DNA from 2 places in the Shewanella sp. POL2 genome. Region 2 is predicted to be linked to the other one. Evidence: riboswitches for the same ligand, from Rfam matches in the RefSeq annotation. Region 2 holds a riboswitch; the other holds the start of a gene.
The links. A riboswitch is a leader RNA that binds a small molecule or an ion and turns the genes downstream of it on or off. The one in region 2 is predicted to bind thiamine pyrophosphate.
Positions count from the first base shown of each region.

Region 1: another riboswitch for thiamine pyrophosphate. It lies ahead of thiC (phosphomethylpyrimidine synthase ThiC); the one in region 2 lies ahead of SHEWPOL2_RS07565 (TonB-dependent receptor).

Region 1 covers NZ_AKZL01000110.1:1,120-10,482, reverse strand. Annotated here, with positions in the region: gene SHEWPOL2_RS19700 (hypothetical protein) at 269-1,366, shown strand; TPP riboswitch at 1,542-1,640, shown strand; gene thiC (phosphomethylpyrimidine synthase ThiC) at 1,800-3,953, shown strand; gene thiE (thiamine phosphate synthase) at 3,956-5,653, shown strand; gene SHEWPOL2_RS19685 (HesA/MoeB/ThiF family protein) at 5,650-6,588, shown strand; gene thiS (sulfur carrier protein ThiS) at 6,585-6,788, shown strand; gene SHEWPOL2_RS19675 (thiazole synthase) at 6,790-7,554, shown strand; gene thiH (2-iminoacetate synthase ThiH) at 7,551-8,666, shown strand; gene SHEWPOL2_RS19665 (hypothetical protein) at 8,778-9,041, shown strand; partial or broken gene SHEWPOL2_RS19660 (putative metalloprotease CJM1_0395 family protein) at 9,044-9,363, shown strand, end outside.
Region 2 covers NZ_AKZL01000021.1:4,789-16,549, forward strand. Annotated here, with positions in the region: gene SHEWPOL2_RS07545 (DUF6279 family lipoprotein) at 1-5, opposite strand, end outside; gene SHEWPOL2_RS07550 (phosphotransferase) at 184-1,323, opposite strand; gene pnuC (nicotinamide riboside transporter PnuC) at 1,398-2,063, opposite strand; gene SHEWPOL2_RS07560 (hypothetical protein) at 2,180-2,440, opposite strand; gene SHEWPOL2_RS07565 (TonB-dependent receptor) at 2,543-4,744, opposite strand; TPP riboswitch at 4,798-4,907, opposite strand; gene SHEWPOL2_RS07570 (Crp/Fnr family transcriptional regulator) at 5,131-5,811, shown strand; gene tsgA (MFS transporter TsgA) at 5,888-7,042, opposite strand; gene deoD (purine-nucleoside phosphorylase) at 7,093-7,797, opposite strand; gene SHEWPOL2_RS07585 (YcfL family protein) at 8,087-8,479, opposite strand; gene SHEWPOL2_RS07590 (PaaI family thioesterase) at 8,596-9,060, opposite strand; gene SHEWPOL2_RS07595 (PaaI family thioesterase) at 9,047-9,574, opposite strand; gene hinT (purine nucleoside phosphoramidase) at 9,571-9,927, opposite strand; gene SHEWPOL2_RS07605 (PDZ domain-containing protein) at 10,073-11,761, shown strand, end outside.

The sequences.
Region 1 (9,363 bases), on a different contig from region 2:
GTACTGGTTTACAACTGAATAATGTCACTGCTTTGGAACTTTGTTCGACTCACTTTCTCTAATTCTCCGTAAGATGTCATGGATTTGTTAAGTACTTTATTCATTAAGTACTAAGGGATGGATTTTGCCTGTTCGATCGAATATAGCCCCAGAAGATAGCATCAGATTTGATGCGCACTGCAGTGCCACAAAGGACGAGGCTTTACCATTTTCCGCTTTGCCTTTTTGTGCAACGTTTTTAAGTGCTACAGCCCAAGGCGCTACAGATTTGAACACTAAGCCTTTTAGCGCTTTAAGTGTTCATGCCGAGTCTTGCGATAACAATCTACACCTCAATTTAAGTGAAGCAGACCAAAGATCAATCGATAGCGCATTTCAAACATCTTCAAATCTAAGCGGGCGAGAGCGGCCACATTATTTCAATCTTAAACTATTGCTTTGGGTCATGTTTGGCCATGGCTTACTGCTGTTTTTATTAATTTTTTTATGGCGAACCCAGTCGGAACACTTAGGGCTGCATTTTACTGAATCATCTGCTAACGCACGGACTACAACCAAAGCGTTAAAGGCATATTTTATTTATGCGCCGCCAACGCAAACTGCTCCAGCGGATTCTGCTCAAGATATCTCAGTGGAAGAGTTTATTAACACTAGCGAGCCGATAACCTCACCGCCTAATACCGTAAAGCCGGCAGCTGATATTGAGCAGTCAGCGAAAGTGTCACCAAAAGTCGCAGTAAAGCTGACGCCAAAACCCATGGAGCAGATAGCCAAACCTCCAGAAGTCAGCGCCCAAGAATCAAAAGTAACAGAATCAAAAGCATCAGTACCAAACACATCTGTGCCTAACACCTCAACTCAGGGCCAAACCCAGCAGAGTTCAAAAGAGGCTGTTAAACCGAAAAAGGCAGAAGTCCAATCAAGCTCGGCTCATGCGGCAAGCACTCAACAGTCTGCGGCCAGTGGGCAAAGCGGTGGGGCGGCGAGCAGTGTGGGATTGTTTACTCAGCGTTATTTTGAACGACAGCGTGAGCAAGCTTTAGATGATTTAGTGTTAGAGCAAGCAAATCATTACAGCAAACGGTCGAATTTGTCTGAAATGAGCCCCGAGATGGAGGTACTGATTGTGCCCAATGCCGACGATTTTAGCGGCCCCACCAGTTTGGATTTAGAACTGGATCCGAATCGTATCGTTCGTCAAGGTAATACCTGTTATCGGGTCGTCAAAGTAGGCACCCCAATTAATCCCTATGCTGAGAACTTAGGTTTCCCCTTCGATTGCAGTGGCAAGAAAATGAACCAAGAAATTGACGATGCCATTAAGGCGCAGCTCGATAAAATGATGGTAAAGCGGCCAAAAGGTTAAAAAATAGTGATGATAAATTTTCACTAAAAATAGTTTAAACTATGATCGCTAAAACAAATTTAGATTAAAGTCATTTAAATACATTGCTTTATGTGTTCTTTAATTTTGATTGATAATTTAATTTTTATTCTGAAATTACGCTTGTTTGTTCGCAGCGCTTCTGCCTATACTTTTGCCCATCTTGTCGGAGTGCCTCTTGGCTGAGACCGTTTATTCGGGATCCGTTGAACCTGATCAGGTTAAAACCTGCGAAGGAAACAAGCATAATAACTTCCATTAAATCGTATCAGCGGCAATCTTTTGCCGTCTATTTACCCATCGATTTAGTCGTTATTGAGTCAGTAAATCCACTTACGGTTTACAAGGCTCAGCTCTCAACACTCAAGTCTCCAGACAAGCAACCCCATTTTTATTTGTTAAAGTGAGATTGCTTATGTCCAGTTTAGAATCGTCCTCAGAATCACTTGCCGTGAACACTCATGGGCAAACGAACCGCCGTGTGGCGCGCGCCGAGGCGCAAGCCTTTATCGATACCCTTAAACCATTACAACATCCTAATTCGCAAAAGTTGTATTTGCAGGGAAGCCGTGAGGATCTCCGTGTAGGGATGCGGCAAATTCTGCAAACCGATACGCGGATTGGCGGCACGGTGATCGCGCCCAAAGTCGAGAAAAATCCTCCCATTCCGGTGTATGACTGTGCCGGTCCTTATTCCGATCCTGCTGCGCAAATTAACGTGCGCCAAGGTTTAGCCAAACTCAGATTACCGTGGATTATCGAGCGCCAAGATACCGAAGTGCTCGATTGTGCAACCTCAGATTTTACCCAGCAACGCCTAAAGGATGATGGGCTCGATCATCTGCGTTTCGAAGCCGGCTCAAGTGCGATTGTTCGTCCTCGCCGCGCCTTACCGGGTAAACGCGTGAGCCAATTACACTATGCGCGCCAAGGGATCATTACCCCTGAAATGGAATATGTGGCGATTCGGGAAAATATGGCGCTCGCCCAGGTGCAAGATGAAATCTTAAACCGCCGCGGCCAAGGTGAATCCTTTGGCGCCGTAATAGGTAAACCGATAACCCCTGAATTTGTCCGCGATGAAATTGCCCGTGGACGCGCCATTATTCCGTTAAATATCAATCACCCCGAAGCTGAGCCTATGATTATTGGCCGTAACTTTTTAGTCAAAGTGAACGCCAATATCGGTAACTCGGCGGTCACGTCTTCCATCGAGGAGGAAGTGGAAAAGCTAGTCTGGTCAACCCGTTGGGGCGCTGACACTGTGATGGACTTGTCCACTGGCCGGTATATCCATGAAACCCGTGAATGGATTATCCGCAACTCGCCAGTGCCTATTGGCACAGTGCCGATTTATCAAGCATTGGAGAAAGTGAATGGTGTTGCTGAGCACCTGACCTGGGAAGTGTTTCGCGATACTTTGATTGAGCAAGCGGAGCAGGGCGTCGATTACTTTACCATCCACGCGGGCGTGTTATTGCGCTATGTGCCGATGACCGCCAAACGGGTGACTGGGATCGTGTCCCGCGGCGGCTCTATTATGGCCAAATGGTGCTTGAGCCACCATCAAGAAAACTTCCTCTATACCCATTTCCGTGAGATTTGCGAGCTGTGCGTTGCCTACGATGTGTCGCTGTCATTAGGCGATGGTATGCGACCTGGCTCCATTGCCGATGCCAATGATGAGGCGCAGTTCGCCGAGCTTGAGACCTTAGGCGAGTTGGTCAAAATCGCTTGGGAATACGATGTGCAGACCATTATCGAAGGGCCTGGACATATCCCGATGCAACTTATCAAAGAGAATATGGATAAGCAGCTTATCCACTGCGCCGAGGCGCCGTTTTATACCCTAGGGCCGCAAATTACCGATATTGCGCCGGGTTACGATCATTTCACCTCGGGGATAGGTGCGGCGATGATCGCATGGTATGGCTGCGCCATGCTCTGCTATGTGACGCCGAAGGAGCACTTAGGTTTACCCAATAAGCAGGATGTCAAACAAGGGCTGATTGCCTACAAGATTGCCGCCCATGCCGCCGATATTGCCAAAGGCCACCCGGGCGCGCAGATCCGCGACAATGCGTTATCTAAGGCGCGTTTCGAATTCCGCTGGGAAGATCAATATAACCTCGGACTTGACCCTGAGACCGCGCGTGCCTATCACGATGAATCCCTGCCACAAGAGTCGGCCAAGGTCGCGCATTTTTGCTCTATGTGCGGCCCTAAGTTCTGCTCAATGAAGATCACCCAAGATGTGCGCGACTATGCGGCAAGTTTAGCGGCGGGTACGTTGTCAGGGGCTTCGTCAAGCCAAAATGTTGAGAGCGCTGAAGTGCTTGCATCGATAAACCCTGCTCAACAAGGGCAATCAAACACAGAAGCAATCCAGCAGATCAGAGTCAAAACCCAAGATGAATTAGCGGCGGCCATGGCGCAAAAATCGGCAGAGTTTGCGGCTTCGGGTGCCAAACTGTATCTGCCGCTGGGCGATGCTAATACAGCCAATGAAGCGGCAAAGCATCAGGATGGGGCAGAGCTCAAACCAACAGCACAGGCTGCGGAGGTTTGATAATGACCCTTACTAAAGATATTAGCCAGGTGGCGCCTAAACCTATCGTCTGGACCATTGCCGGTTCAGACAGCGGTGGCGGCGCGGGGATCCAAGCCGACTTAGCCACCATCAAGGATTTGGGCGGCCATGGATGCAGCGTGATCACCACGCTAACGGCGCAAAGTTCAGTAGCGGTGGCGTTAGTTGAGCCTGTGAGTGAGGCAATGTTACTCACACAGCTCTCGACCCTGTTAGCCGATCTGCCGCCTCAGGCGATTAAGATTGGTTTACTCGCAAATCAGCAACAAGTGCACTTAGTAGCCGATTGGTTGGCTGGTTTTAAAACCCAATTTCCACTCGTCCCCGTTATTCTCGACCCTGTGATGGTTGCAAGCTGTGGAGACGAACTCGGCGATAAGAGCACGGCGAGTAAACCTCTGGATTTTGCACCCTTTAAGGGCTTGATTAGCCTGATAACGCCGAATGTGCAGGAGTTGGCAAGGCTTACTGTCGCCACAGACAAACGAGCGTCAGCCATTCATACAAAAGCAGAATTCGCCGCTGCGGCAATGCAACTCTCTGCGCAATTAGCTTGCAGCGTATTAGCCAAGGGCGGCGATATTGATTTTGCGGCTCAGGCAAGTGCTGGCATTAACACCAGTGATGTCTTAAGCGATCAAAAAAGCGATATCACAAGTCATCGCATCGCTACAGAGAATCAGCGTTTGGCGGAGGATTTGTTGATTTGTCATCAGGTTACTGGCTGCTCACCGCTTGACGCGAATGGTGGTTTTTGGCTCAGTAGTGCGCGGATAAACACGCGCCATAACCACGGCAGTGGTTGTACTCTGTCTTCAGCCATCGCCTCGGTGTTAGCCTTTGGCTTTGTATTGCAGGATGCGGTTGTGGTAGCAAAAGCCTATGTTAATCAAGGTCTAATTTATGCAGTGGGGATTGGCCAAGGTCCAGGGCCACTCGCGCGTACCGCATGGCCGCACAGCTTAATGGCGTATCCTTACGTCACTTCTTACCCTAAAAATAGCTTGAATGAATCCATTGATTTGCAATGCGGCGCGTTTAAGCGCCTTGATCCTGACTTAGGGATTTATCCCGTTGTCGATAACTTACTGTTACTCGAACAATTATTGGCGTGGGGCGTGAAGACGGTACAGCTCAGGATAAAGTCTAATGCGCTAAAGTCTAATGTGCTGGCGTCGGACGAACTTGAGGCACAAATCCAAACCGCGATTGCCTTAGGTAAGCATTATGATGCGCAGCTTTTTATCAATGACCATTGGCAATTAGCGATAAAGCATGGCGCATTTGGGGTCCATCTTGGACAAGAAGATCTGGCAGTGACGGATCTAAACGCCATTCATGCCGCGGGATTGGCGCTTGGCATCTCTAGCCACGGTTATTTTGAGCTGCTGCGTGCCCATCAACATGCGCCATCTTACATTGCTCTTGGGCATATTTTCCCGACGACGACCAAGCAAATGCCATCGGTGCCACAAGGGTTATTCAAGTTAGCGCATTATGTTGAACTGTTAAAAGCGCATTATCCCTTAGTGGCAATTGGCGGCATCGGGCCTTCGAATCTTGCCCAAGTCAAAGCGACTGGGGTGAGCAATATTGCCGTGGTGCGGGCGATTACCGAATCAAGCGATCCAATAATGGCCTTTGCCGAATTGACGCGAGCTTGGGAGTCAAGCCTATGAGCATCACACAAGAGCAGGCGCAATCCCTTGCCGATAAAGACTTTATTCGTTATTCGCGGCAAATATTTTTACCCGAGGTCGGCGAGGCTGGCCAGTTGCAGCTTAAACAGGCTCATGTGCTTATCGTCGGCTTAGGCGGCCTCGGGCAATTGGCGGCGCAATATTTGGCTTGTGCCGGAGTCGGGCGCTTAACGCTTGTCGATGGCGATAGGGTGGAATTATCCAATCTGCCAAGGCAGTTACTCTTTAGTGACGACGATATTGGTCATCACAAAGCCCTCATTGCTAAACAGAAATTGGCCGTGTTGGCGCACGGTTGTGAGATTGATGCCTTTGCCGAGCATTTGACTCTCGAGTCTGCGAACACTGTATTTTCTGGTCTGTTAACCCATGGTGAAGAGACGAGGTTAGTGCTTGATTGTACTGATAACCTTACTGCGCGCCATTGTATCAATCGGTTGTGTATTGAGCATGCCTTGCCTTTGGTGAGCGCCTCGATTGCTGCCTTTAACGGCCAATTGTTTGCGGTTGATCAGCGGCGATTTCCCGCAGGCGGCTGTTATCACTGTATCTTCCCCTCGAATATTCGCGCGCCACAAAACTGTAGCAGTCAAGGAGTGCTCGGCCCCAGTGTCGGCGTGATGGCATCGATGCAGGCGCTGCTAGCGATGCAATTGTTGCTCTTAGCCACGCCGCCAACTTCTACAACAAAACAAACGGGTAATCAGTCTTTCGAAGAGACAAGTCACCCAGTCACCTCCACGAGAGCGCTACTTGGCCGATTTTGGCGTTTCGATGCCAAGTTACTCCAATGGCATTCGGCCGCATTAACCCGTGATCCCGAGTGCAAGGTGTGCGGATTAAAGCCAAGTGCATTAATGCAATCAACCACAGCTGCTTCATTCAAATCTGTCCCTAATCGAGGTTTGTCATGATTTTAATTCATCTCAATAATGTGCCCCAAACACTTCAACAACCGCTCAGTTTACAAGCCTTGTTAGAAGCACAAAATATTTGCCAACACTCGGTTGCCTTAGTGCTTAACGAGGCCGTTGTGCCAAAACACCGATGGTCATCTATCCTATGCCACCATGAGGATAAGATTGATGTATTTGCCGTGGTCGCGGGAGGTTAAGATGTTAACGATTGCAGGTGTGGAATTTGAGTCACGATTATTTACGGGCACGGGAAAATTCAGCTCAAGTCAGCTGATGCTGGAGTCAATTAAGGCGTCTCAGTCGCAGTTGGTGACCGTTGCAATGAAAAGAATTGATTTAAAAACTGGGGACGATGATTTGCTCTCGCCACTTAGGCAAGCGGGCGTGCGACTCTTGCCTAATACCTCGGGCGCGCGTAATGCTAAGGAAGCGATATTTGCTGCTGAATTAGCGCGGGAAATGCTGGGAACACAATGGGTTAAACTTGAAATTCATCCCGATCCCAAATACCTGATGCCCGATGCGGTCGAGACATTAGCCGCAGCCAAAATCCTCTGTGAACGCGGCTTTATTGTGATGCCCTATGTGCATGCCGATCCCGTGCTGTGCCGACGTTTAGAGGATGTCGGCTGCGCCGCTGTGATGCCACTGGCAAGCCCAATTGGCACCAATCAGGGGCTGGTGACAGAGCCTTTCATCAAGATGATTATCGAGCAAGCAAGGGTGCCGGTGGTGATTGATGCGGGAATTGGCGCGCCATCCCATGCGGCGCACGCGATGGAGTTAGGTGCCGATGCCGTGCTGGTTAATACCGCCATCGCCAGTAGTACGTCACCGGTTCAAATGGCGCAATGCTTTCGAGATGCGGTAGATTGCGGGCGACGCGCCTTTGAAGCGGGGCTTGGGCGAGTACAAACTCAGGCTGTGCATACCAGTCCATTAACGGGATTTTTGCAGCAATGAGTTTTATCGACCAATTTGCCCGTATTGAACGGGATAAGTTATTGCTGGCGTTGTATTCTTGCACGGCAGTGGAGGTTGAGCGCGCCCTAATGCAACCCGATGGTAACCTGCAGAGTTTACTCGCCTTGCTGTCTCCTGCGGCCGAGCCCTATATCGAAGAGATGGCACAGCGCTCGGCAGCGCTCACTCGGCAACGCTTTGGGGCCAATATCGGATTGTACTTACCACTGTACTTGTCCAATCTTTGCGCTAACGAATGCGATTACTGTGGCTTTAGCATGAGTAATAAACTGAAGCGTAAAGTACTGAATGAACAGGAACTCGCTGCCGAAATAGCGATCATAAAATCCCGCGGCTTTGATTCTATCTTGCTGGTGTCGGGTGAGCATGAAACTAAGGTCGGGATGGATTACTTTCAGCGGATTTTACCGTTTGTAAAACAGCAGTTTAGTTATGTGGCGATGGAGGTGCAGCCGCTTGAGGAGATTGATTATCGTAAGCTCGTCGAGCAGGGACTTGATGCGGTGATGGTGTATCAAGAAACCTACCAAGCCGCGACTTATGCTAAACATCACACCCGAGGCAAAAAACAGGACTTCGCCTATCGGCTTGCCACGCCCGATCGCGTTGCCCGTGCGGGTGTCGATAAGATAGGTCTAGGTGTGCTACTGGGATTAGATGACTGGCGCTTAGACGCCTTGATGATGGGCTATCATCTTGATTATTTAGAGCGGCACTATTGGCGCACCCGTTTTAGTATTTCTCTACCACGTTTGCGGCCTTGTACTGGTGGCATAACACCAAAAGTGCATTTAACCGATCTTGGACTCGTGCAAATGATCTGTGCCTTTAGACTTTTTAATCAACAGCTTGATATCAGTTTATCGACCCGCGAGGCGCCATCACTTCGGGATAATTTATTGCCACTTGGGATAACGCAAATGAGTGCGGGCAGCTCAACCCAGCCAGGCGGTTACCAAGCACCTGACAGCCAGCTCGATCAGTTTGAGATCAGTGATGAGCGAACTGTTGAGCAGGTCATCAGTCAAATGCGGCTCAAGGGATTTAACCCCGTCTTTAAGGATTGGGAATCGGCTTGGATAGCCTGTTAAAAAGGAGCTGAAAATGAGCAAAAAAGCTCTCCATAAGAGGGATAAATCTGTACATCAAGGTAGGTTTGGTCAATAATTAACCTAGTGTTCACCAGATGCAGGAATCCCTTTATGCAAATCCAATCTGCTTATGCTTCCGGTCTGCAAGGCTTGCAAACGGCTCAATCAGGCTTAACACAGGCTACGATTGATGTGGCTAAACCGAGTCCTTCGCAAAGCGCTGCACCCACAGAAACCGCTAAGGCGGTAGATGAAACCGATAAAACCTCAGCATTAGTTGCTGCCAATTCATCATTGCGACAAGGCGAAGCATCGACTGAGGTACTAGAGAGAGAATCTGAAACTATAGGTTCGATTATTAACATCAAGGTGTAACTATGTCGGTCATGGCGCTGTCATCTCAGGTTGGCGCGCCATCCAATTCGTTTTTGAGTGCTGATAAGCCGATTGAGCCGCTAAAAGGAGCAAAACCTCAAAGTGGACTGGTTTATCAAGGTGACAATAGTCAGACGGTTGCTAACCATAGCGCTTCAACGGCTAGCCTGCATGCACCAAAATCCGAAGTGAGTGGGGCACTTGAACCGTCTTTAAGTAGCTTTACTGCTGCGTCCAACCAAACTTTGCCTTTCACTGGGACTCAGCCTGAGTTATTGGCAGGCGCTAAATCGAGTTATGCGAGCCTTTCTTCTAGCGCGAA
Region 2 (11,761 bases):
TTCATCAATTTGCGTCCTTTCTCTCTTTGTCATCCTACGACACCCAAGTTAACAAAAAGTTGCATCAATAACATAGCAGTAAACATCACGCAGTGTTTGACCTTAACTGTTTTGCTTAAGTGGTTTTACAGAGGATTATGGGTGCAAGCATCTTTGACTAAGTGTGGAAGCGTAAAGATGTGTTTAAGCGTCTTGGCTTACCAGCGGCCAAAAGCTATCAAACCAAGCAAGATACGCCTGCTGACGCTCTACATCGGTTTGCGCCGCCATCAGTAGCGCCCAGTAAAGCGCAAACACCCAATACATTTCAATTGCAGCTGGAATCGCCGTGATCGCGGTGGATGTGAGGCCTGGATGTTTTGCAAGATATTGCTGTACTAAAATATGCCGCTGCGCTGGTGTTAATCTGTGGGTTGCCAGCACAGCGGCCAGCTCACATAAAGGATGAGAGGCAGTGGCGTATTCAAAGTCGATACAATACAGCCGGTTATCCTTTAGCAGCAGATTATGCGGATTTAAGTCTCGATGGCAAAATTGCGCCGCCACCAAACAATCGGCTAACGCGTTTGTCCAACGATGAATTTGCGGTTGTAAGCCCAACAATGAGTCCAACCGCGTCTGCCAAGCGCTACCTTTATCGGTTTCAGCAAAGGCTAATAACTGCTGATGATATTGCTGCCACTGCTCTGTCACGCTGATGTGATAAGGCCCAGCGGATTGCAAGCGTAGCTGTTGCAATAATTGCTGCAATAGAGAATGTGCATAATTTGGGCACTGGAATTCAAGTAATGTCAGCGGTGTGAACTCTGCGGCGAAAGACTGAGGCGTGGGAGTCTCGTATAATGCGCACTCAAGATTTTCAGCATGCGCTTGCAGCCACCTTTGCACCCACAGTTCTCCATGGATGAATTCGGCCGCACTACACTGATATTCCAAGTCGTTCCAGTTAACCGCGTGATAAAAATCAGCCCCGTCGCCGAGCATATCCGGCGTCCGAGAAACGTTAACTCGACAGGCAATCTCCTGTGATTCGATAAATGCACTTACATAGTAACGATGATCGCAACTGGCCCATATCAGCTCAGGCGCAAGCTTTGCCTTAGCCAGATTACGCCAATAAAACAACTCCTGCTCTCGAGAACAAAACCGGTCGGCGGCATCGGCATTAAGACGTAACACGTATTGTGCCGCAGGTGTTTGAATATGATAGTTATGATTACTTAATCCACCCGCCAACTCATGGATATGCGTGATATGGCTTAGCCCTGCCTGGCGTAATATCGGAACCAGCCTTGCAAACACCTCAGCAGATAACGGCTGCATTAACGGCTTACCACTGATGTTGCAGTTAAGATCTTAGGTGTTGGCAGTTGGTCCATATCAGTATTTGTCATCACTTAACCAAGTAACTTAGCGGCACGTTCGCCATTAAGATTGAGACGACTCTCGGCCAGTGCGGTGCGCCATAGGAAATAGCCCACAACAGCTAACCCCACATAAAGCACAAATAATAATGAGGTCAGCATAAGGCCTTTACTCAAGTAGAGGTAAATCGACACCAGATCGATAACGACCCAATACAGCCAGTTCTCCAACACTTTTTTGGCGACTAAATAGGTGGTCATCACCGCAAAACAGGTGGTCGCAGCATCGAGATAAGGAAAAGAAGCTTGAGTAAAGGTCGCCATACCATGACCAATACCAAGGGAAACTAGCGCCGTAGCTGCAATCAACTTTAAATGGGTTTTCAGCGGCCAAGTGGTCACCTTAACGCCTTGATGTTTATCACCACCTTGAGTCCAAAGCCAATAGCCATAAAGTGCCATGCCCATATAATAGATATTCAGCATCGACTCCATCAGCAATGCTACTTTCCAAAACAACACAGTGTAAATGGCAGTGCTGGTAAATGCCGCGGCCCAGCACCATACGCTTGCCTTCATTGCCAGTAGCAAATACGCCATGGCTAATACCACAGCAAGTGCTTCCCACGCGGTCATCACATGGACTTCCCCAAGGGCGGCATTAACACTATTGACTAGCGTTAACCATAAATCTGTCATTGCCTTACTCTCACGATAAATCGCATTCTAAAAACCTGTAGGCTTGAGCCGTAATTGTGTGAGTCAGCCTTAGCTTAACCACTGATATCGCGCAGTGGCTTAGCTCATTAAAGGCGCTACTCGCTGTGGGCTAAATTTAGCTCGCCACCAATAAACTTACACACAAACACGGCTTTGCCCCACTTCTCATGGGCGGCTTGCATTTCGGTGGCCAGCATCGCCATCACGTCCGAATAGTCGCCGCACACTTGGGTCGCCATCGCATTGGTAACACGTTGAATCGTGGGATAACTGTCTAAACGATGAATAAACCATTTAATTGGATCGAGGTAGTTTTCATTAAAAGGATACATGCTAATTTCGGCGGTCAGTTTCATCTTCAATCCTTATTTCAAATACTTATTATAAAAATAGCCGCACCGTGAAACGGTATAGCATAGCACTTCAAGTATCTCTCCACAGCGCGGCTAGCTTGGGTACTACATAAACTTAACGTTCAGTGTTACCCCAATTTGGCGTGGATCGCCGTAACGGATATATTGTTTTTCCGCCCAGCCATTATCGGGCTCATTACCAAAATAGAAGCCACGAACGCCATATTCTTCATCAAATAGGTTGCGGCCCCATAAATACGCTGACCACGCACTTGCCTCATAACCTAAACGCGCATTCACAACAGTATATGGCTCGGAGCGCGAATCGTTACTGTCTGAGTAGTAAAACTCGCTCTTACCACTCATATTCAAGTTGGCAAACCAACCCGAATTCGCACGATAAGTGCCGCCTAGGCTATAGGTTAAGTGCGGTGAATGGGCCAGATCGCGCCCCGTTAAATCCACATCAGTACCGTATTTATCTTGATATTGGTAATTACCGTAAGCAGTCTGTAACCAACCAAGGCTTGAGTAAAACTGGAGATTATCCGTGGCATACCAAGTTGCATCCAGCTCGGCACCGTAGTTGTTTGAGCTACCCGCATTTTCAGTGTAGAGAATAAACCGTTGTGGCTTATTAGGATCTTGCTGGGAAGCCGCCACTTGCTGATCCTGTCTATCCATATAGAACAGCGCCAGATTAGTATCGATAAGCCCTTCAAACCAATGGGATTTTAAACCGATTTCGTAGTTGTATAAGGTTTCCGTATCAAACTCTTTTTTATCATTGAGTTCGACTGGCAAGGTCATATTAAAACCACCAGCCTTGTAACCTCGCGCCACACGGGCGTAGACATTGTGGGACTCATTGAGCACTTTACTCAGCGCAATATGGCCGCCCCACATGGTTTCACTCGGGTCAAAATTATCATTGTTAGTGTCGGAGTAATGACTATTACGACGCTCAACACGCAGCCCCATAGACAAGGCATAGTCAGCACCTAAATCCGTATCCAGCTGACCAAATACGGCGTAATTGGTTGCTTCATATTCGGAATCTAACACCTCATCTGGCCAAGTATTATATTCAGAATACAGTTGGTTATCTTCTTTAAGGTTCATGGCATAAACCCCAAGCAACCAATCCGTTGAATCTGCAAAAATACGGCCTTGGTCGGTCGAGCTCAAACGAAACTCTTGGGATAAGGTTTTACGCTGACCGGTTTTGTCCCAAAAGTAATCATACTGACAAGGCGATACATTACCGCCCTCTTCACATTGTTTAGATGCCCAATACTCAGAATTGGCCCAATCACCATCGTAACTATAATGATGATCGGTATTGGCAAATGAGGTCAGCGAGGTCAACTCAAACTGCTCTGCCCCCGAATATGTCGCTTTAAAACCTGCGCCGGTGGTGCGCTGGCTATCGACACCCGGTTGATCAGATAGGGTGTTTGTCGGATCGTTGGTCAAACTCCACACATCATAACCGTTATCAAAATCGGCATGCAGCAGAGTTAAATCCAGTTGCAGATCATCGGTGGCATACCAACGCAATTTCGCGCGGCCAGTAAATTCATCGCGGCCATTGGTATCTTCTTTATTTAAATACAGATTATCGCGATAACCGTTTTGCTGATGTTGCTGCAGTGCCACACGGTACAGCAATTTGCCTGAGTCGCTTAAGGGACCAGAGCTAAAACCGCTAAAGGTTTGTAGATCATCATTACCTAAAGAAACCTCTGCGCCATGTTCAAACACATCGGTTGGGTCATTACTCTTAAGGTAAATTAAGCCCGCTAACGCATTGGCGCCATAACGGGTTCCCTGCGGGCCGCGTAACACTTCAACCTGCTGCAGATCGTACATGCTCGACACCATGCCGATACCGGATAAATCAATATCATCAACAATATAACCAACGGATGAGTTAGGCGCGCCTTGATATTGCTCCTGCTCACCCACGCCACGGATCTGAAAATACTTGGGGCGTGAACTACCACCTGACCAGTTAAAGTTAGCGATGGAGTTCATCACATCTTCAAAGTGCTGGGCGCTTTCATCTTGAATTTGCTGGGCATCGATAACGGTAATGCTTGAAGGCATTTTTTCTAGACTGGCACTGCGAAAATCCGCCGTAACCACCATGATTTCCATATCATTATTGGGATCAGGTTTGTCGATAGCATCAGTTTGTGCCCATGCCGACGCACTTAACGCCGCAGAGACGGCCAGCGCTAATGGTGTACGAGTTAACGATATCGTGAAGATTGAAGATTGGTTGTTAGACTTTTTGTTAGACATAGGACCTCAAATACATGTTTGAGATCCGGCAACGAATAAGCGATTCAGAAGTGTGCTGTTGATTGGCCCATTCCTACGCCGGTATTAGCCGGATCAGGTTCTAAGGGTTCGTCTGATGACATCTCAGTCTGCCGAATGTTGGCAAACACCCCTTGGCGGCGCTTAGTATACATGACGAAAATAATAAAGTAGACACACTTGTGCCGGCGATATCCTGAAATATCACTAAAACCGTGTCTTTCTACACAATGTTAAAAATCTTATGCCAAACGCCCGCAATCCCAATGCCTAAAATCGCCAGTCAACTCCTTTGGCCCATTTGACCGTTTATCACGATAATGTTATAGAAGGCCGCCATTTTACATAGGATAAGAGGATCACACTCAATGCAGCTAAAACCGTTAGCCAAAGGACGTTATAGCCAGCGATGGGAGCAAGACTATCCCCTTATTGAAGCGGTGATACTCAGCTGTATCAGCGAAGTTAAAATGCTTAAAAAAGGCGCCCATCTAATGACACAAGGTGAAGCCATGACCTCACTGGTGTTGGTAAAACAAGGGCGCGTGTCGCTTGGCCATACCGCCAGAAATGGTCGATGTTTTCAATTGGGGACTATCGATTGTGATTCGCAACTCTTTGGTGAAATGGAGTTTTTTACTCAGTATCACTGCCAGTTGGATATTATTGCTAATGAAGCCTTAGAAATCATGGTCATAAGCGCCGAAAAACTACAACATTCCCTCGGCCAGCACCCACAGCTAGCGTTATTTTTTGCCAGCGCCATTGCTATTGACTACCAAGACACCGTCGATATTTTTACCCGGCGCCTGCTGTATCCCATCAGCTATAACGTGGCATATGATATTTACCACGAATATTTAAATGATTTACCCGTTGATGGCTTTAGTAAGCGTTATTTAGAAGCGGAGCGATTTGGTACAACCGATCGCGTTTACCGACGGGCACTACAGTTGCTTGAAGAACGTGGCCTGATTGAACGCAATAAAGAAGGCATAAGGATTAAAGATCTCAATGCCCTTAAACAATTCGTTGAAGCGGCGATATAACCAAATAAAAAAAGCCCACTCTCGAGGTTATTTATTCGCAAGAGTGGGCCAAATCAATTAACGTCGCAAATGGACTTTAGGCCGCAGCAGGTTTCATTCGGCCTGAAACAATCAGCATGATAAATATCGCAACATAAAGTAGCGGAATAACATACATCACCGTTTGCAATCCAATAATACGTTCAAAGAATGAGCTAATGGCGGGACTAAACATCGCCCCCGTGCTGCCGCTGATCAGAATATAAGACACATTTTTACTGCTCGCCTTTTTAACAAAAGACACACCATAAGCAATAAATGCGTTGTAAAGAGCTGCGCACACAAAGCCATAACCATAGGTTAAATAACCGATCCAATTAAGCTTATCAGTTGTCACAATCATAAAGGTGATGACCATAGCAAGACCGATAATTGCGACTAGAAAATGGTGGATTTTTACCCGAGTCACAATCAGCGTCGAAATTAACGCACCAATCAGTGCAGCTGACCAATATTGAGTAATAATATTGCCCGCGTCTTCAAATGGAATATCAAATTTTTGCTTAACAAATAAAGGGGCCCAGGTTAAAAACGTATACAGCGCCAACATGCCTAAAAATAACCCAATGCCACCGCTAATAATGCCGAAATTCCATTCAGATTGTTGCTTATCTTCCGTATTCGATGATTGCTCACATAGCGAAAAATTAGTGAACAAAGTAATAATCACGGTTCCTAACGCGACTAAACCTACGGCTAAGTAACTGTAACTCCAAGACAATGAACTTGTGAGTGCGTAAGTTGTGATTAAAGGAAAAATAACTCCCGCAATATTAAATGTGGCATCTTGCACGACGAGCATGGTGCTTTGTAATTTCTCTTGCCACACTGATACCACTATCGTTCCCGCAATACATAGCCCCACACCGCCGCAAAAACCAATCAAGGTCATGGCTATCATCACCACTTGTAGCGAAGCGGTAAGATGTAACGCGACAGCACACAATGCCACTAGGCTGTAACTAATTAAGGTAATTCGCTTGATACCCAATTTTTCAATAAAGAAAAAAGCGGCAATAGTCCCCGCCAGTGCGCCGCCATTAAGCAAGGAGAATATTGAAGCAACGTCATTCACGTTTGCTGCAAATTTATCCGCTATGGGTTCAATCAGCATCCCAAATTGAGTGGCAAAGCCCGCCATTATAAAATTAGCGAGAAAACTAATTGCGGTTAAGGTGATTTTATTATTCATTTTGTCATTCCATCAGTGAAATGCTAAGGGTACAAAGGATAGCGTTAACCCTAATTAAGCGCGGTTTCTAAGGCGAGCTCGATCATATTATTAAAGGATAATTGACGCTCTTGCGCCGTGGTTTCTTCACCAGTTAAACAGTGGTCCGACACGGTCAGAATGGCTAAGGATTCAATTCCCTGTTGATGTGCCAAGCCATAAAGTCCTGCCACTTCCATATCAATACCTAACACCCCGAAACGCTCAAGCGCCGGGATCATATCTTCGTCGGGATCATAGTAAAGATCGCCACTAAATACGTTGCCAACTTTCACGCTAATACCTTTTTCATTGGCTTTGGTATAGGCTTTGTGCAGTAAGGAAAAAGTGGCTGAGGTCGCCATTTGGTAGCCACTGCTGCGTTTAGCATTCGTTGGGGAATCTGTGCCAGCGGCTTGAGCTAAAATCACATCGCGCATTTCGACATGCTGTTGGGTCGCCCCTAAACTGCCGATACGAATAATACGTTTAACGCCGAAAAAATTAATCAACTCATGGCCATAGAGCACCATAGATGAAATACCCATACCATGGCCCATCACCGAAATGCGTTGTCCTTGATAATAGCCTGTGTAACCCAGCATATTGCGAACGTTAGTCACTTCTACGGCATCGGTAAGATAGGTTTCAGCGATATATTTCGCCCGCAGTGGATCGCCTGGCATAATAACAGTTTCAGCAAAATCAGTGGGTTGTGCATTAATATGAGCCGTCATAGGTCTATCCTCATGTGGTAATATGCAGATAGTAGTGCTCAAACACGAAATATTTTTAGGACTAAAGTCCGGATTTTCTCTTGCTTAACCCCTTTTTTGTTAAAAGTGGATGATTTATCGCAACGTTTACACTTAGCATTATAAAACTCAGTAACAAAATGCAACGTAACACATTGTATTTTATGCAAATAAAAAAGACTCACTCCCGAATAGAGTAAGTCTTATTAAAATATCTTTTATCTCAAAAATGCAGAAAACTCGGTACAAACTCAACAAATCCAACAGCCATCTAGTTTGAATGGGTCTCGCGCACATAAACGTCAAATTTTACCACTTGGGCATTTGGTGCCACAGCCGATACTTGCAGCTGTTGTTTGCCGTGTAATTTCACCGATTTCCAACTGGTAGCTTCATCTTCGATAGTAAAGCCGCTGGCATCATACCAAGTGAACTTGTATTGCACTCGCATATCGCTTGAGGACTTGCTGACGATCAAGGCCGAACCTTGGATAAGATCACCGACTCGGCGCGCCTCTACCCCATCGACACTGATATCACGGGCGAAACTCTTGCTATCGACGCGTGTTTCTCCCAGTGAGTTCACCGAAATACCCGCCGTATTAGAGCAGGCGCCGAGTGTCAGTGCTGCTGCCAAGATTAATCCACTGTAAATTGCTTTCATTTTGTTTTCCCTCACTCACAAAAACCAAGGTGCCGAACAACGGATGGGCAATGACACTAATCGACTCGAGCTGAACTTAGGCTTAACGCGATTTCCAGTCCAACTCAAGACAATTATTAATCAATTAAAAAGTGCGCCCTTGCGGTAGCGATCAACTGCTTACGATTGGTTTGCCAACAATTAATATTCACATTGGCGACTCGCCGCCCCTGACGGGTGATACGACATTCGGCAAAACTGTCTTTATGCAGGCCCGCACGTAGGTAATCAATTGAGAAATCGACTACTTTTGGCACTTTTGCCGTTTGCATAAACACCATTAATTGCACTATGGCTGACATTTCCATAAAACCAGCAATTACCCCACCATGAATCGCGGGCAGGATGGGATTACCGATATTGTCATCCTTAGCGGGGAGTTTGAAAATCAGCTCATCGCCAAAGCGCTCGACCTTCATGCCAATAAACTTAGCATAAGGGACATGTTCGAGCAGATGACCAAAGTCGTTCAACTCGGTAGCGCGTTTTACAATTCCCTGCACATCGAGGGTTTTCGGCTCGGCCGGCTTATTTGAGTTCATCTGTCTCTCCTAAAGACGGTACGGCTTCTCCCATCAAGGCTTGTCTAAAGGCATCGCCGACCATTTCTGGGCTGATACGCATAAAGGAGCCCACCGCATGGGCGATAGGATCATCAATGCTGTCCTGATAGGCGATAGCGCGGGTAAAGGCGATATTGGATGACAATTTATAGCACTCGGCAAAGCCATAAACCGGTTTATGGGGCTGCGCGGGCTTCATATAATCGACCCGTAAGTCGAGGGTGGGCGAAATCTCTAAGGATTGATATTTTTGAAAAATCGCACTCACCACCGCGCTGCCACAGGCGGTGTCCATCAGGGTGGTGATCACCCCGCCGTGGATAACGCCAGTATCGGGATAACCAATTAACTCAGTGCTATAGGGCAACTCAATCAGTACATGGTGCTCACTGGCTTCGAGCACGGTTAACCCTAAGCGACGGCACTGGGCGAGCTGATCGACAAACCGCTGCGCCATTTGAGTCAGCGGGAAAAACTCAGGATTTACCTTCATTGACCTTGGCTCAACATGGGTCCCAGTGGCTCTCCGCCGACGAGATGAATGTGGATATGGTACACTTCCTGTCCGCCATGTTTATTGCAGTTCATGATCAAACGATAACCGTCTTTGGCAATCCCCGCCTCTGCAGCCAGTTTAGCCGCCACAGTCATCATCCGGCCGAGTGCCGGTTCATCCGAGGCTTTCATATCATTTGCGGTTGGGATCAAATGATTCGGCACAATCAGAATATGGGTTGGCGCCTTTGGCGAGATGTCTCTAAAGGCGGTCACCAGCTCGTCTTGATACAGAATGTCGGCGGGAATTTCGCGGCGGATAATTTTGCTGAAAATGGTTTCTTCGGCCATGGGGAGTCCTCCTTGGGTTAATTGGGATAGTATACTAGCAATTCAACACTTTGTGTCTCCAGATATTTTGCGTTTCATTTGCCTGTTGTGCGTATTTTTGGCAGCATGACGCCCATTAAAACGCAGCGGTTTTACAGGATAAATTATGATCCACTATCACATCATTCCCATCGATCCCAAGGCGCACTTGTTCGCCGTTACCATGACGGTACAAAAGCCCCACCCTAAGCAAGTTTTTAGCCTGCCCGCTTGGCTTCCCGGCAGTTATATGGTGCGGGATTTTGCCAAGAATATTATCGATCTTAAAGCCACTGGCGATAATGGTGAGGCGCTCCACCTCACTCAACTGGATAAACAAACCTGGTCGGTCGAACATCAGTCCACGCAACTGATCTTAACCTATCAAGTTTATGCTTGGGACCTGTCGGTACGCACTGCGCATCTGGATATGACCCACGGTTTCTTTAACGGCAGCAGTGTATTTTTAGCCGCCCACGGCTTTGAGGCAGGCTTACACACAGTGACTATGGCGGCGCCGACCGAGCCGAGCCTAAATGAATGGCGCCTTGCCACCAGCATGACACGCAACAGCGGTGATGAATTTGCCTTTGGTGAGTTTTGCGCGCAAAGCTATGACGAACTTATCGATCATCCAGTTGAGATGGGGCTATTCACCCACGCCAGTTTTGAAGCCTGCGGCGTAAGACACGATATCGTGTTAAACGGTCGCCACCGCGCCCATATGCCTAGACTCTGCCAAGATTTAAAGGCGATTTGCGAGTATCAAATCAAGCTGTTTGGCACGCCAGCGCCCTTTGAGCGTTATCTGTTTATGACGACAGTACTCGACAATGGCTTTGGTGGTTTGGAACATAGGGCATCGACAGCACTCATGTGCTCACGCAAAGATTTACCGCTGTCGATGGATGCGCCGATAAATAACGACTACCGCACTTATTTATCGCTCTGCAGCCATGAATATTTCCACAGCTGGAACGTTAAGCGCATCAAGCCGGAATGCTTCTTGCCCTATCAACTCGAGGCGGAAACCTATACGCCGCAGCTGTGGGCCTATGAGGGCATCACCTCCTATTATGATGATTTCCTTACTTATCGCGCAGGCTTAGTGGATGAACAAAGCTACTTAGATATGCTGAGCGAAACCTTTACAAGGGTGTATCGCAGTCAAGGCCGCTTTAAACAAAGCATTAAGGACTCGAGCTTTAACGCTTGGACTAAGTTCTACAAACAGGATGAAAACGCCCAAAACGCCATTATCAGTTATTACACTAAGGGCGCCCTGTTTGCCTTGTATCTCGATTTAACCCTAAGAAGCGAAACTAAGAGTAAACACAATCTCGATGATCTAATGACCATTCTGTGGCAAGAATATGCCCTGCAAAATCGTGGTACCACTGATGAATGCCATCAAAGGATTGTTGAACGCTTACTGGGGCGCGATTGCCAACATCTCTTCGCCTTTTTAGACAATACCGACGATATCCCACTGGCACCGCTACTTGCCGAGTTTGGGGTTGAGTTGACCTTACGCGCGAGCAATGGTGCGCAGGATGTCGGCGGTGGTACGGCCAAAGGGTATGAGATTGCCTTTGGCGCTAAAACGCAAGCTGCGCCAATGGGCCTTAAAGTGACGACTGTCGCCCAAGGTAGCCCTGCGCACCTTGCAGGCTTAAGTGCCGGAGATATCTTAATTGCGGCGGATAATCTACAGGTAACAGCCCAATTTGAAGCTCAGCTTCAGCAATACCCAATCGGACAACGCTTAAGCCTGCATTGGTTTAGACGCGATGAATTGATGACGGGAGAACTGATT